2 regions of the Pseudomonas sp. MLB6B genome follow, and region 2 is predicted to be linked to the other one. Evidence: riboswitches for the same ligand, from Rfam matches in the RefSeq annotation. Region 2 holds a riboswitch; the other holds the start of a gene.
What was found. A riboswitch is a leader RNA that binds a small molecule or an ion and turns the genes downstream of it on or off. The one in region 2 is predicted to bind cobalamin.

Region 1: it holds a riboswitch for cobalamin, as region 2 does, so the genes downstream of both, cobW (cobalamin biosynthesis protein CobW) here and ACSMEV_RS13450 (ABC transporter substrate-binding protein) in region 2, are expected to answer to the same signal.

Annotation. Positions count from the first base shown of each region.
Region 1 covers NZ_CP199313.1:3,322,130-3,328,087, reverse strand. The annotation lists gene cobM (precorrin-4 C(11)-methyltransferase) at 1-437, opposite strand, end outside; gene ACSMEV_RS14670 (cobalamin biosynthesis protein) at 470-871, opposite strand; gene ACSMEV_RS14665 (CbtA family protein) at 864-1,553, opposite strand; gene ACSMEV_RS14660 (CbtB domain-containing protein) at 1,564-1,749, opposite strand; cobalamin riboswitch at 1,842-2,071, opposite strand; cobalamin riboswitch at 2,151-2,353, shown strand; gene cobW (cobalamin biosynthesis protein CobW) at 2,452-3,522, shown strand; gene cobN (cobaltochelatase subunit CobN) at 3,526-5,958, shown strand, end outside.
Region 2 covers NZ_CP199313.1:2,996,765-3,002,722, forward strand. The annotation lists gene ACSMEV_RS13445 (FecCD family ABC transporter permease) at 1-774, opposite strand, end outside; gene ACSMEV_RS13450 (ABC transporter substrate-binding protein) at 771-1,778, opposite strand; cobalamin riboswitch at 1,904-2,100, opposite strand; gene ACSMEV_RS13455 (DUF1624 domain-containing protein) at 2,127-3,293, opposite strand; gene ACSMEV_RS13460 (sterol desaturase family protein) at 3,496-4,056, shown strand; partial or broken gene ACSMEV_RS13465 (phytoene/squalene synthase family protein) at 3,980-4,909, opposite strand; gene ACSMEV_RS13470 (phytoene desaturase) at 4,906-5,958, opposite strand, start outside.

The sequences.
Region 1 (5,958 bases), 330 kb from region 2:
CCTTCGGGCATGGGCGAACTGTTGCCGTAGCGGGTGAGGATTACCGTCTGCGCCACGCCCGGCAGGGTCAGCTCACAGCCGAGCAGAGCGGCGCTGGCTGCGGTGGCGGTGACGCCCGGAACGATCTGGTAGGGGACGCCATGAGCGCGCAATTGCGCGATCTGCTCGCCAATGGCGCCATACAGGCTAGGGTCTCCGCTGTGCACCCGGGCCACATCCTGACCCTGGCGATGGGCGTCGAGCATGGCCTCGACGATCTGTTGCAGGTGCAGCTCGGCGCTGTTGAGCAGCGTGACGGCCCGATGGCCGGACAGCACGGCCTCGGGTACCAGGGAGCCTGCATAGATGATCACTGGGCATTGGCGGATCAGGCGTTGGCCCTTGACCGTGATCAGTTCGGGATCGCCAGGGCCGGCACCGATGAAATAGACCGTCATGTAACGTCCTTGCAGAGGGGAAGGGGCCGCGATTATCCCCGCCAAGCCAGCGCAAGGGTAGCCGGCCCCGACACCTGCCGCGTCACACGTAAGGCGCAGCGACCTTCCACCTGGCGCGCGGCCGCCAGCGCCGCGCTTTCGGCCACTCCCCAGCAGCCGCTGTGGGCGAAAGCGACGGCCGAGCGGTGACTGAGCAAGGGTTGCAGATCTTCCAGGCTGACGACGTCGAAGACCAGCAGTGGAACGTGCAACTGCCCGGCCAGCTCCAGCAGCCCCGGCTCCTTACCCTTGCTGGCGATGCTGGCCAGTGCGCGCACGGCATTCAGGGGCAGGCCATGACACTCGAGGGTTTGCAAGAGCAGCGCCGACAACTGTGTGGCATCGCAGCCCTTGCGGCACCCGATGCCGGCATACAGCGCAAGGGCGTCAGGCACGTTCGGCGCGGCGATACAGCCAAGTGCTGAGCAGGCCCAGGGCAACCCAGAAGGCTGCGTTGGTCAGCCAGGAGGCAAGCTTGAACTGCGCCGCCAGCGCTTCGGGCGCCAGGCTTTCGTGGACGGCAGGTTGCGGAGCGCCGATCAGGTGCGGCACGACCAGCAGCGCGGCGCCGAGCAGCTTGAAGAGCCAGGAACGGCTGAACGCCAGCAGCGCCAGACCACAGGCCGTGGCAGCCGCAGTGCCGATCCACCAGGTCTGCCGCTGGGCCAGGTCGGCGGCAGCCGTACCAGGCAGCTCGGGCGGCAGGCCCAAGGTCGGCGCCAGGCAGAACACCGTAAAGCCTGCCAGGCCCCAGAGCGCACCACTGGCGACGCGATTGGGTTCGCGCAGGCTGTACAGCGCCGCCAGCAGCAAGGCGAAGCCCACGGCCACGACCAGGTTGCCGCCGGTGGTGGCCAGCACCCGTTGCCAGCCGTCCTCGGGCGACCACGCCTCAGCGGCATGCTCATGGGCGGCACCGCCTTCGGCATGGCTGTGCCCCTGGACCGCAGGCGCTGCGTTTTCGTAGGTTTCGGCCTGAAGGATCAACGGGCTGACCCACAAACTTTGCAGCAGGGTCAGCAACATCGCGGCGAGCAAGCCGCTGAAGCCCGCGGTACGGGCGATGCGAGTGAACATGCCGGCGTCCTCAGTGGCAGGGGAAGGCTGCGCTGTGGCGCGTGTCGTGGGCGGCGTTGTGCACGGCGTCGATGTGCGAGAAGCCGGCGAAATACACAAGGCTCAAGCCTAAAAGGCCGGCACCGATGGCGATGACCAGGCGCTGGCTGAGGGTGGTGGAGGGGCTGATGGCGGGTTTGCTGCTGACGATGGGCATGACGTGTTCCTCGGCTGGGAATCGGTAGGTCACGCACGGTCGCCTCAGCGCGGACACGCCAAGTGCAGGCAACGGCGCCCGCCCACCGCGGGGGTTGATCGAGACGTCAGGCCGGTCTCCGGGCTCGCGAGCGGGAGCTTGGCTCCCCAGACAGTGCGTCGACCTTCCCACGTGGCTGGCGCCGACGCAGTGGTGTTGCAGACGCATGACTCGCTTACCGTTGCGGGGGCAGCACCGGCATTGCCTGGCCTGCTGTTGCAGACCGCGACGCACCGGTTTCCCGTTTCACCCCACAAGGGGCACCTGACGCAAGGGCGCTAGCAAACCATGGGGCATGATTCCCGTCAATCGGCCGCCCCTCGGCGGCTGCGGTTGACCCCACGCGGGGCACTGCGTAGCCTTGCCGTTTCGAGGTTCTCAGGGGGCACGGTTTCCCTCACCCACTGAGCTAAGACGGGAACGCGGTAGAGCCGCGGCTGCCCCCGCAACTGTAAGCATCCCAGCCGATCGGCACAGCCACTGCGCGCACGCGGGAAGGCGCCATCGGCACGGTCGCGATGGCCAGGATGCGAGCCAGGAGACCTGCCTCGGTACGCTTTCGACATCAACCGGGCGGGGTGATCCGGTGGCGAGCACGCCTGGCCTATCCGGTCGCGGGCGATCGTCCCGCATGCCCGCGCCGTCTGCCAAGGGCACTGAGACATGAAAACACTGGCCAAGCTTCCCGTCACCATCGTCACCGGCTTCCTCGGCTCGGGTAAAACCACCTTGCTCCGGCACATGCTGGACAACGCCCAGGGCCGCCGCATCGCGGTCATCGTCAACGAGTTCGGCGAATTGGGCATCGACGGCGACCTGCTCAAGCAGTGCAGCATCGGCTGCACCGAAGAGGAGGCGGTGGGCCGGGTCTTCGAGCTGGCCAACGGCTGCCTGTGCTGCACGGTGCAGGAAGAGTTCTTCCCGGTCATGCGCGAGCTGGTGGCGCGCCGCGGCGATCTGGACCACATTCTCATCGAAACCAGCGGCCTGGCCCTGCCCAAGCCGCTGGTGCAAGCCTTCCAGTGGCCTGAAATCCGCAACGCCTGCACGGTCGATGCGGTGATCACCGTGGTCGACAGCCCGGCGGTCGCGGCCGGCACCTTCGCCGCCTATCCCGACCAAGTGGACGCCCAGCGCAAGCTCGACCCCAACCTCGACCACGAATCGCCCCTGCACGAGCTGTTCGCCGACCAATTGGCCAGCGCCGACCTGGTCGTGCTGAACAAAGCCGACCTGATCGACGCCGAAGGCTTGGCTCGCGTACGTGCCGAAGTCCAGGAAGAATTGCCGCCGGCGGTCAAGATCATCGAAGCCAGCAGCGGCCGCCTGCCGCTGGACGTGCTGATCGGCGTGGGCGCCGAGTCCGAGGCGCATATCGACGGCCGCCGCACTCACCATGACTCGCACCACGACGAAGACGGCGAGCACGACGACCACGACCACGACGCGTTCGACTCCATCTCCCTGGAGCTGCCCGAAGCCGACGAGCGCTTGCTGCTCGAGGCATTGGCGCAACTGGTGGCCCAGCACGACATCCTGCGCATCAAGGGCTTCGCCGCCATTCCCGGCAAACCCATGCGCCTGCTCATTCAAGGCGTGGGCAGCCGCTTCGACAAGCACTTCGACCGCCCGTGGCGTGCCGATGAAGCCCGTATCACCCGCCTGGTGCTGATCGGCCAGGACCTCGACGCCGAACAGCTCGGCGCGCGCCTGCACCAAGCCCTGGGCGCCTGATCGATGCACCTGCTGCGTACTCAGCCCGGCGGCTTCGTGCCGGACGATAGCATCGCCGACCTCGGCCAGACCCCGGCCGAGCTGGTGATCCTGTGCAGCGGCGATTCGCACCTGGCGCTGCTGGCCGATACGCTTGAGCACCTGCCGGCGAACTTCCCCAGCGTGCGCCTGGCCAACCCCATGCAGGTGCAGAACCACGGCTCGGTCGACCTGTACGTCGACGAGGTGCTGCGTCACGCCAAGGTCATCCTGCTGTCGCTGCACGGGGGCGTGGGTTACTGGCGCTACGGCATCGAACAGTTGGTACAACTGGCCGAGCGCGGTGTGGAGCTGATCCTGGTGCCGGGGGACGACCGCCCCGACCCCGAGCTGACCGATCTGGGCAGCGTACGCGACGCCCGCGCCGAGCGGCTCTGGCACTACCTGCGCCAGGGTGGCAAGGCCAATGCCTTGAACCTGTTCAACTGCCTGGCCAGCACCTGGTTGGGCCGCGATTACCCCTGGCACGAGCCGCAGCCCTTGCCACGCACGAGCGTCTACCACCCTCAGGTGGGCAGCGCCACGCTGCAGGACTGGTATGCGCAATGGCAGCCGGAGTGGCCGGTTGCGCCGCTGTTGTTCTACCGCTCGCATTTGCAAGCGGCCAACACCGCATTTCTCGACGCGTTCTGCGAGCGTCTGCAAGCCGCCGGCCTCAACCCGCTGCCCATCGCGGTCGCCAGCCTCAAGGAGCCCGAGTGCCTGGCCCAGGTGCAGAACTGGATGGACGAAGTCGACGCCGAGGTGATCATCAACACCACCGGCTTCGCCCTGTCCAGCCCGGAGCGGCCCAACCTGCGCCCGTTGCGGCGTGACGTACCGGTGCTGCAAGCGATCTGCGCCCAGGACAACCAGCCGGCCTGGGAAGCAAACGAGCAAGGCCTGGGCGCGCGCGACCTGGCCATGCACATCGTTCTGCCGGAATTGGACGGACGCATCATCACCCGCCCGGTCAGCTTCAAGGACCTGGCCTGGCGCAGCGAGCGCAGCCAGGCCGATGTGGTCTGCTACCGCGCACATCCCGAACGCATGGATTTCGTCGCCGAGCTGGCGCGCCGTTGGGTGGTCCTGGCGCGCCTGCCCAACGCGCAGAAACGCATCGCCTTGGTACTGGCCAACTACCCGACCCGCGACGGTCGCATCGGCAACGGCGTGGGCCTGGATACGCCCGGCGCGGCGCTCAATATCCTGCAAGCCCTGGCCGACCAGGGCTATCCGGTGGACGCGCTGCCCGAGACCGGCACTGCCTTGATTCAGGCCCTGCTGGGCGGGGTGACCAACGACCTCGACCACCTGGACCAGCGTCCCTGCGCCCAGAGCCTGAGCCTTGAGGACTACCAGCAGGCCTTCGCCCGTCTGCCGGCGGGCAACCGCCGAGCGGTGCTGGAGCGCTGGGGCGCGCCCGAGCAGGACCCAATGTGCCGCGCCGGGCGCATGATGGTCGCCGGCCTGCGCTTCGGTTCGACCTTCGTCGGCATCCAGCCGGCCCGGGGCTACCAGCTCGACCCCAGCGCGGTCTACCACGACCCCGATCTGGTGCCGCCGCACGGTTATCTCGCGTTCTACTTCTGGCTGCGCCACGCCTATGGCGCCGACGCACTGATCCACGTCGGCAAACACGGCAACCTGGAATGGCTGCCGGGCAAAGGCGTGGGGCTGTCGGCCGAATGCTGGCCCGATGCGCTGCTCGGACCGATGCCCAACGTCTACCCGTTCATCGTCAACGACCCGGGCGAAGGTGCCCAGGCAAAGCGCCGGACCCAGGCCGTGATCATCGACCACCTGATGCCGCCGCTGACCCGTGCCGAGACCTACGGCCCGCTGCGCCACCTCGAACGCCTGGCCGACGAGTACTACGAAGCGCAACTGCTCGACCCACGCCGCGCCCGCGAGCTGCAGCGCGAGATTCTGGAACTGGTCAAAGCCAACCACATTGACCGCGAACTGCAGCTCGAAGGCCAGTTGGACGACGCCGCACTCTGGCTGCCACGCCTGGACACCTACCTGTGCGACCTGAAGGAATCGCAGATCCGTGACGGCCTGCACGTGTTCGGCCAGTCGCCCGAGGGCCGCTTGCGCCGCGATACCCTGCTGGCCCTGCTGCGCGTGGAGCGCTACGACGGCCAAGGCGCCAACGCCAGCCTGCTGCGGGCGCTGGCCAAGGCCCTGGCGCTGGGCTTCGATCCCCTGGACTGCGACCTCGGCGAGCCTTGGCGCGGCGCCAGGCCCGCGTGCCTGCTGGGCGTCGACGACAGCCTCTGGCGCACCCATGGCGACACCCGTGAGCGCCTGGAGCTGCATGCCTTGGCGCTGATCGAGGCGACCCTGGCCGGCACCTTGGCCTTGCCGGCCGAACCTGCCTGGCAACCGGTGCACGCCGTGCTCGACGGTCTGCTG
Region 2 (5,958 bases):
CACCATCACCGCCGTAACCAGCGCCGCGCAGCTGATCAATAGCAATTGCGTGCGGCGTACTGGCACCCCGAGCGAGGCCGCCGAATCGGCGCCGAAGGTGAAGGCATCGAGGCTGCGCCGATGCCACAGGCACACCGCCAGGCCCAGCAGCGCCACCGGAACCGCCAGGCCTACCGACGGCCAGCGCACCCCGCTGAGGTTGCCCAGCAGCCAGAACAGAATGCCGCGCGCCTGCTCGGCCGTGGCCGACTTGGTGATCAGGAAGGCGGTGATGGCGTTGAACAGCTGCGACCCGGCGATGCCGGCCAGGATCACTTGCGCGTTGTTGTGCGCAGGTCCGGCCGCACGGGACAGCAGCACCACCAGGGCGAAGGCCGCCAGCGCGCCGATGAAGGCCCCGGCCGACAGCGACAGCGCCGCGCCGCCGATACCCAGCAGGCCCACCGCTACCGCACCGGTGGAAGCGCCGGCCGACAAACCCAGCAGGTAGGGTTCGGCGAGGGCGTTGCGCAGCAAGGCTTGCAGGATCACCCCGCAGGTCGCCAGGCCCGCCCCGCACGCCGCTGCCACCAGGGTGCGGGTCAGGCGGTAGTTCCAGACGATGCCGGCATCGATCGGGTCGACCGCGTAGCCGGCTTGCCACAGGTGGTTGGCCAGTACTTGGTAGACCACCCGTGGCGCCACGCTGGTTTCGCCGATGCTGATGCCGGCCAGCAAGGCGCCGACCAGCGCCAGCAGTGCCAGGACACCGCCTGGTAGCAATCGCTGGCTCACGGCGCCGCTTTACCGCTGGCGAAGGCGTCCGACAGCGTCTCCAGCCCCCGGAACAGACGGATCCCGGCCTGCATAGCGTCGGCGTCGAGGATGATGATGCGTCCTTGCTTGACCGCGTCGAGGTTCTTCGCCACCGGGTCGGTGCGCAGGAATTCGAGTTTTTTCCGGTAGTCGTCGGCCGGGAAGCGGCGACGGTCCATGCGCGCGATGATCAGCCAGGTGGGATTGGCCTTGGCCAGAGTCTCCCAGCCGACGGTGGGCCATTCCTCTTGGGACTCGACCACATTGCGCACCCCGAGGGTTTGCAGCATGAAGTCGGCCACCCCTTGGCGCCCGGCCACATAGGGGTCGATGTCGAGGTCTGCGCTGGAGAACCAGAACAGCGCGCTGGTGCCCGACAGGTCCTTGCCGGCCAACTGCGCTCGGGCCTTCTCCAACTGCCCACGCAGTTGGGCATTGAGCGCCTCGCCGCGGGCCTGCACGTCGAAGATTTCGGCCAGCTGGCTGACGCTCTTGTAGATGGAGTCGACCTTGAACGGCTGCAAACGGGTGCCGTCGGCGCCGACCAGGTTGTCCTTGCCTTCGCAGTCGGAGGGCAGCAGGTAGGTGGGAATGTTCAGCTCGTGGAACTGCTGGCGCGTGCCGACCACGCCTTGCTCGCCGACCATCCATTCGAACTGCGCGGTGACCAGTTGCGGACGTTTGCCGACCACGGCCTCGAAGCTCGGGTCGTTGTCGGCCAGACGCGGCACCTTGTCGTTCTGCGCCTTGAACTCGGGCAACACATCGTTGAACCACAGCGAGGTGCCGGCCAGGCGTTCGCCCAGGCCCAAGGCGTAGAGGATTTCGGTGCCGGCCTGGCCGATGGTCACCGCACGTTGCGGCGCCTCGGCGAAAGTCTGCGGCATGCCGCAGTTGTCCACGGTCAGCGGGTAGTGCGTGGCGGCGGCCTGGGCCAAGCCGGAGAAGCCGAGGGCGGTGAGCAGGGCGGTGAAGCGTAGCATTGGAACGATCTCCTATCGTGGTGCAGCGGACCGCGCGCACGGACAGGCATCGTCTGCGCCGCCTGCGCGAGGCAGGCGGTGCCACCCTGGACAGGGTGCCGATGGCCGTCCCGGACACCCCGCCGGTCGGTGAATGTGTGCCGGCAGGTCTCCTGACTGGTGCGTCCTGGCCTGGCTCCGGCCTTCCCGGACAGGTCCAGTGGCATTCGAGGAGCAGGCTCGGCACCTACAGTTGCGGGGGCAGTTTCGTTTGGCCCGCGGCTGGGCGGGCGACGAATTCCCTATTAATTCCTGGGGGGAAACCGGCGGGCGGCATGGTAGACCATCACCCGCTGGCAGGGAACCTCTTCACAGGTATTTGAGCCAGGCGATGTCGCGGCGCCGGGCCTTGAGCCGGGCGAAGGCGCGCACCGGCAGGTACAGCGCCAGCGCCAGCAGGACCGCACACAGCCATACCGCGCCGATGCTGTCGAAGCCGAAGTATTGCCCTTGATTGAGGCCGAACAGCGCCACGCACACCAGATAGGCGAGCTTGAGCACGTACAGGTGCAACAGATAGAAGAACATCGGTGCTGCGCCCAGTACTGCCAGCACACCGATCCAGCGTGCCTGGCCGGCGCGCTCGAAGCCGCGTAGCAACAGCAGGCCCACGCCCAGGGTCAGGCACAGGAACAGCAGCGAAGGCGGGTACTTGGTGATGTTGAGCAGGCTCATGAGGGTTTGCAGGGCGCTAGGGTAGCTGCTCCAGGGCGCTTCGCCGTAACCGTTGAACAGCCGCAACGCGACGAACGCCAGCAGCGCCAGCGCTGCGGTGGTCAACAGCCGACGTTGACGCTGGGCCGCATCGCTACCGCGGGCGAACCAAGGACCCATGGCATAACCCAGGGCGATCACGCCGATCCACGGCAATACCGGGTACGAGGTGCGCAGACGCATGTGCTCGGACACCTCCAGCCAGCCACGGTCATGCAGGATCGCCCATAGCACGTGCAGCGCAGAGCCTTCGCCAAAATGCACGGCGTCGAGCAGGTTGTGCCCGACGACGATCACCAGGCCCAGCGCGATCAGCGCCGCACGCGGCAACCACACCAGCGCCGCCAGCGCGATCATGCTCACGCCGATGGCCCAGATCACCTGCAGGTAGACCACGCTCGGCGGCAGCTGGAAGGTCCAGGCGAAGTTGACCACCGTGAACTCCAGCACCACCAGGAACAGGCCGCGCTTGAACAGGAACGCTGCGACATCGCCCCGGCCCTGGTGTTTCTCACCATAGAGCCAGGCCGAAAGGCCTGTGAGCAGCACGAACACCGGCGCGCACAAATGCGCCAGGGTGCGGCTGAAGAACAGACCGGGTTCGGTCGTGGCGATCGCCATCGGGTCGCCGACCTGATGGTGCAGGAAGAAAGTTTCGCGGACGTGGTCCAATAACATGAACATAATCACCAGGCCACGCAGCGCGTCGATGCTTTGCAGGCGTTGGGTGATCGGGGTTGGGGTGGCGTGTGCGCTTGTCATGGAGGATCGCAGGCAAGGGGATGGGCTTGTAATGAAACGTTATCTTATAACAAATTTCATGTAAGCCACTACCGTTTTCATTTTTTGCCTGCATTGGAATGCGATCCAAATCAATCCGTCGCACCGTTTACGCTGCTACACCTGGGAACGCTATCCTAGGCGCAGCACTCCATACCTCACTCCCTGGAATCGAACGGACGCCATGCTGACCAACCTCGCCATCTTTCTGATCACCCTGGCCGGCATGGAAGTCGTCGCTTGGCTGGCCCACAAGTACCTCATGCACGGCATCGGCTGGGGCTGGCACCGCTCGCACCACGAGCCGCGCCATGGGTGGTTCGAGAAGAACGATCTGTACGCCGCCGTGTTCGCCGTGCTGGCGATCCTATTGATCGCCTTGGGCAATGCCGGCTGGCATCCCCTGGAATGGATCGGTGCCGGCATGACCGGTTACGGGCTGTTGTACTTCATCGCCCACGATGGGCTGGTGCATCGCCGCTGGCCGTTCCGTTACGTGCCACGTAACGGCTACCTCAAACGTCTGTACCAGGCCCACCTGATGCACCACGCGGTGCATGGCCGCGAGGGCTGCGTGTCGTTCGGCTTCATCTACGCGCCGCCCATCGAGCGCCTCAAGGCGCAGCTGCGGGCTCGGCACGACGGGCCGTTGCGTTCGGCATCGGCGCGCGCGTCCACAGCCGAGGGTCGCGCTGCGGATAGCGGCGCAGACGCCGCAGCAGACTCGTCCACAACCCCCCGCTGAGCGCGCCGAGCTTTTCCAGCTTGCCGGTCGAGGCGCGCGTGTCCCAGGCCTGGGCGCCGGCCGTCCGCACGCGGATACCGATACGCCGGTACACGGCCCCGGCGCTCGCCACGGCCCAGGCCGAACGCCAGGGCAGCGCCGCCAGGCCTGCCTCGGCGCTGGCGTAATAGGGCTCGGCCTGATCGATCAGGCGCGTGGCCAGCACCGCCAGCGCCGGTCGATGGCGTGGCTCGGCCAAGGTCGCCAGGGTGATGCCGAACTCGTCCAGCCACTGCTGGGGCAGGTAGCAACGGCCGACTTCGGCGTCGTCGACGATGTCGCGGGCGATGTTGGTCAGTTGCATCGCCAGCCCCAAGTCACAGGCGCGGTCGAGCACCTGCGGGTCCTGGGTGCCCATGATCCGCGCCATCATCAGCCCCACCACGCCGGCGACGTGGTAGCAGTACTGCAAGGTGTCGGCGAGGGTCTGGTAGTGCTGGCCATCGACGTCCATGGCGAAACCCTGCAACAGGTCGAGCGCTTCCTCGCGGGCGATGCCGTGACGCTGCACCACGGCCTGCAAGGCAGCGAAGGCCGGGTCGTCGATGGGTGAAGCGAGGTAGGCGGTCTGCGTGCGGGCGCGCAGCTCGGCCAGACGCAGGCGCGCTTCGGCCGGGCTTAGCGGCACTGCATCATGGCCGGCTTGCTGGCCGTCGATCACGTCGTCGCAATGCCGGCACCAGGCGTACAGCAGTACCGCGCTGCGCCGGGTGTCGGAGTCGAACAGGCGCGAAGCGCTGGCGAAGCTCTTCGAACCCACGGCGATGCTGTCGAGCGCATGTTGCAGCAGCGGATCGGTGGCCGGCTCGGTCATCCGTGCAGGTCCTCGATCATCAATTGCGCGGTGGCCTTGGCCGACGCGATCACGCCCGGTACACCGGCGCCGGGGTGGGTGCCTGCACCGACCAGGTACAGGTTCTTGACCTGCGCATCTCGGTTGTGGGGGCGGAACCAGGCACTTTGCTGCAACACCGGCTCCAGGGAGAAAGCCGAACCCAAATGGGCGTTGAGCTGTTCGCGGAAGTCCACCGGGCTGAAAGTGCGGCAGGTCACCAGATCGTCACGCAGTCCGGGCATGTAGTGCTGCTCCAGATAGCTGAAAATGCGGTCGCGATAACGCGGCGCCTCTTCGTGCCAGTCGACATCGGCATTGCCCAAATGCGGCACCGGCGCCAGCACGTAATGGCTCGAGCAGCCCGGTGGCGCCAGGCTCGGGTCGGTGGCACAGGGCGTGTGCAGGTACAACGAGAAGTCTTCGGGCAGCTGCGGCCCGGCGAAGATCTCCTTGATCAACGGCTTGTAGCGCGCGCCGAAGCAGACGGTGTGATGGCGCAACTGCGGCTGCTCGCGTTTGAGGCCGAAGTGCACGACGAACAGCGAATTGCTGAACCGCTTGCCCTTGAGCCGCTCGCCCTCGCTGCGCCCGCGTGGGTGGGTGCCGAGCAGGTCGCTGTAGGTGTGCACCACGTCGGCGTTGGAGGCGATGGTGTCGGCCGGCCAACGCTGACCGTCGGCGGTGCGCGCAGCGGTCAGGCGGTCGCCTTCGGTGTCGAAGCCGCTGACCTCGGCGTTGAGCACCAGACGCCCACCGATGTCCTCGAAGAGCTTGGCCATGCCTTGGACCAATGCGCCGGTGCCGCCGCGCGGGAACCACACGCCCCACTCACGCTCCAGGGCATGGATCAGGGTGTAGATCGACGAGGTGGAGAACGGATTGCCCCCGACCAGCAAGGCGTGGAACGAAAACGCCTGGCGCAGCTTTTCGTTGCGGATGAACTTGGCGACCATCCCGTACACGCTACGCCAGGCTTGTAGACGGGCCAGCTGCGGGCCGGCCGAGAGCATGTCGCGGAACGACAGGAA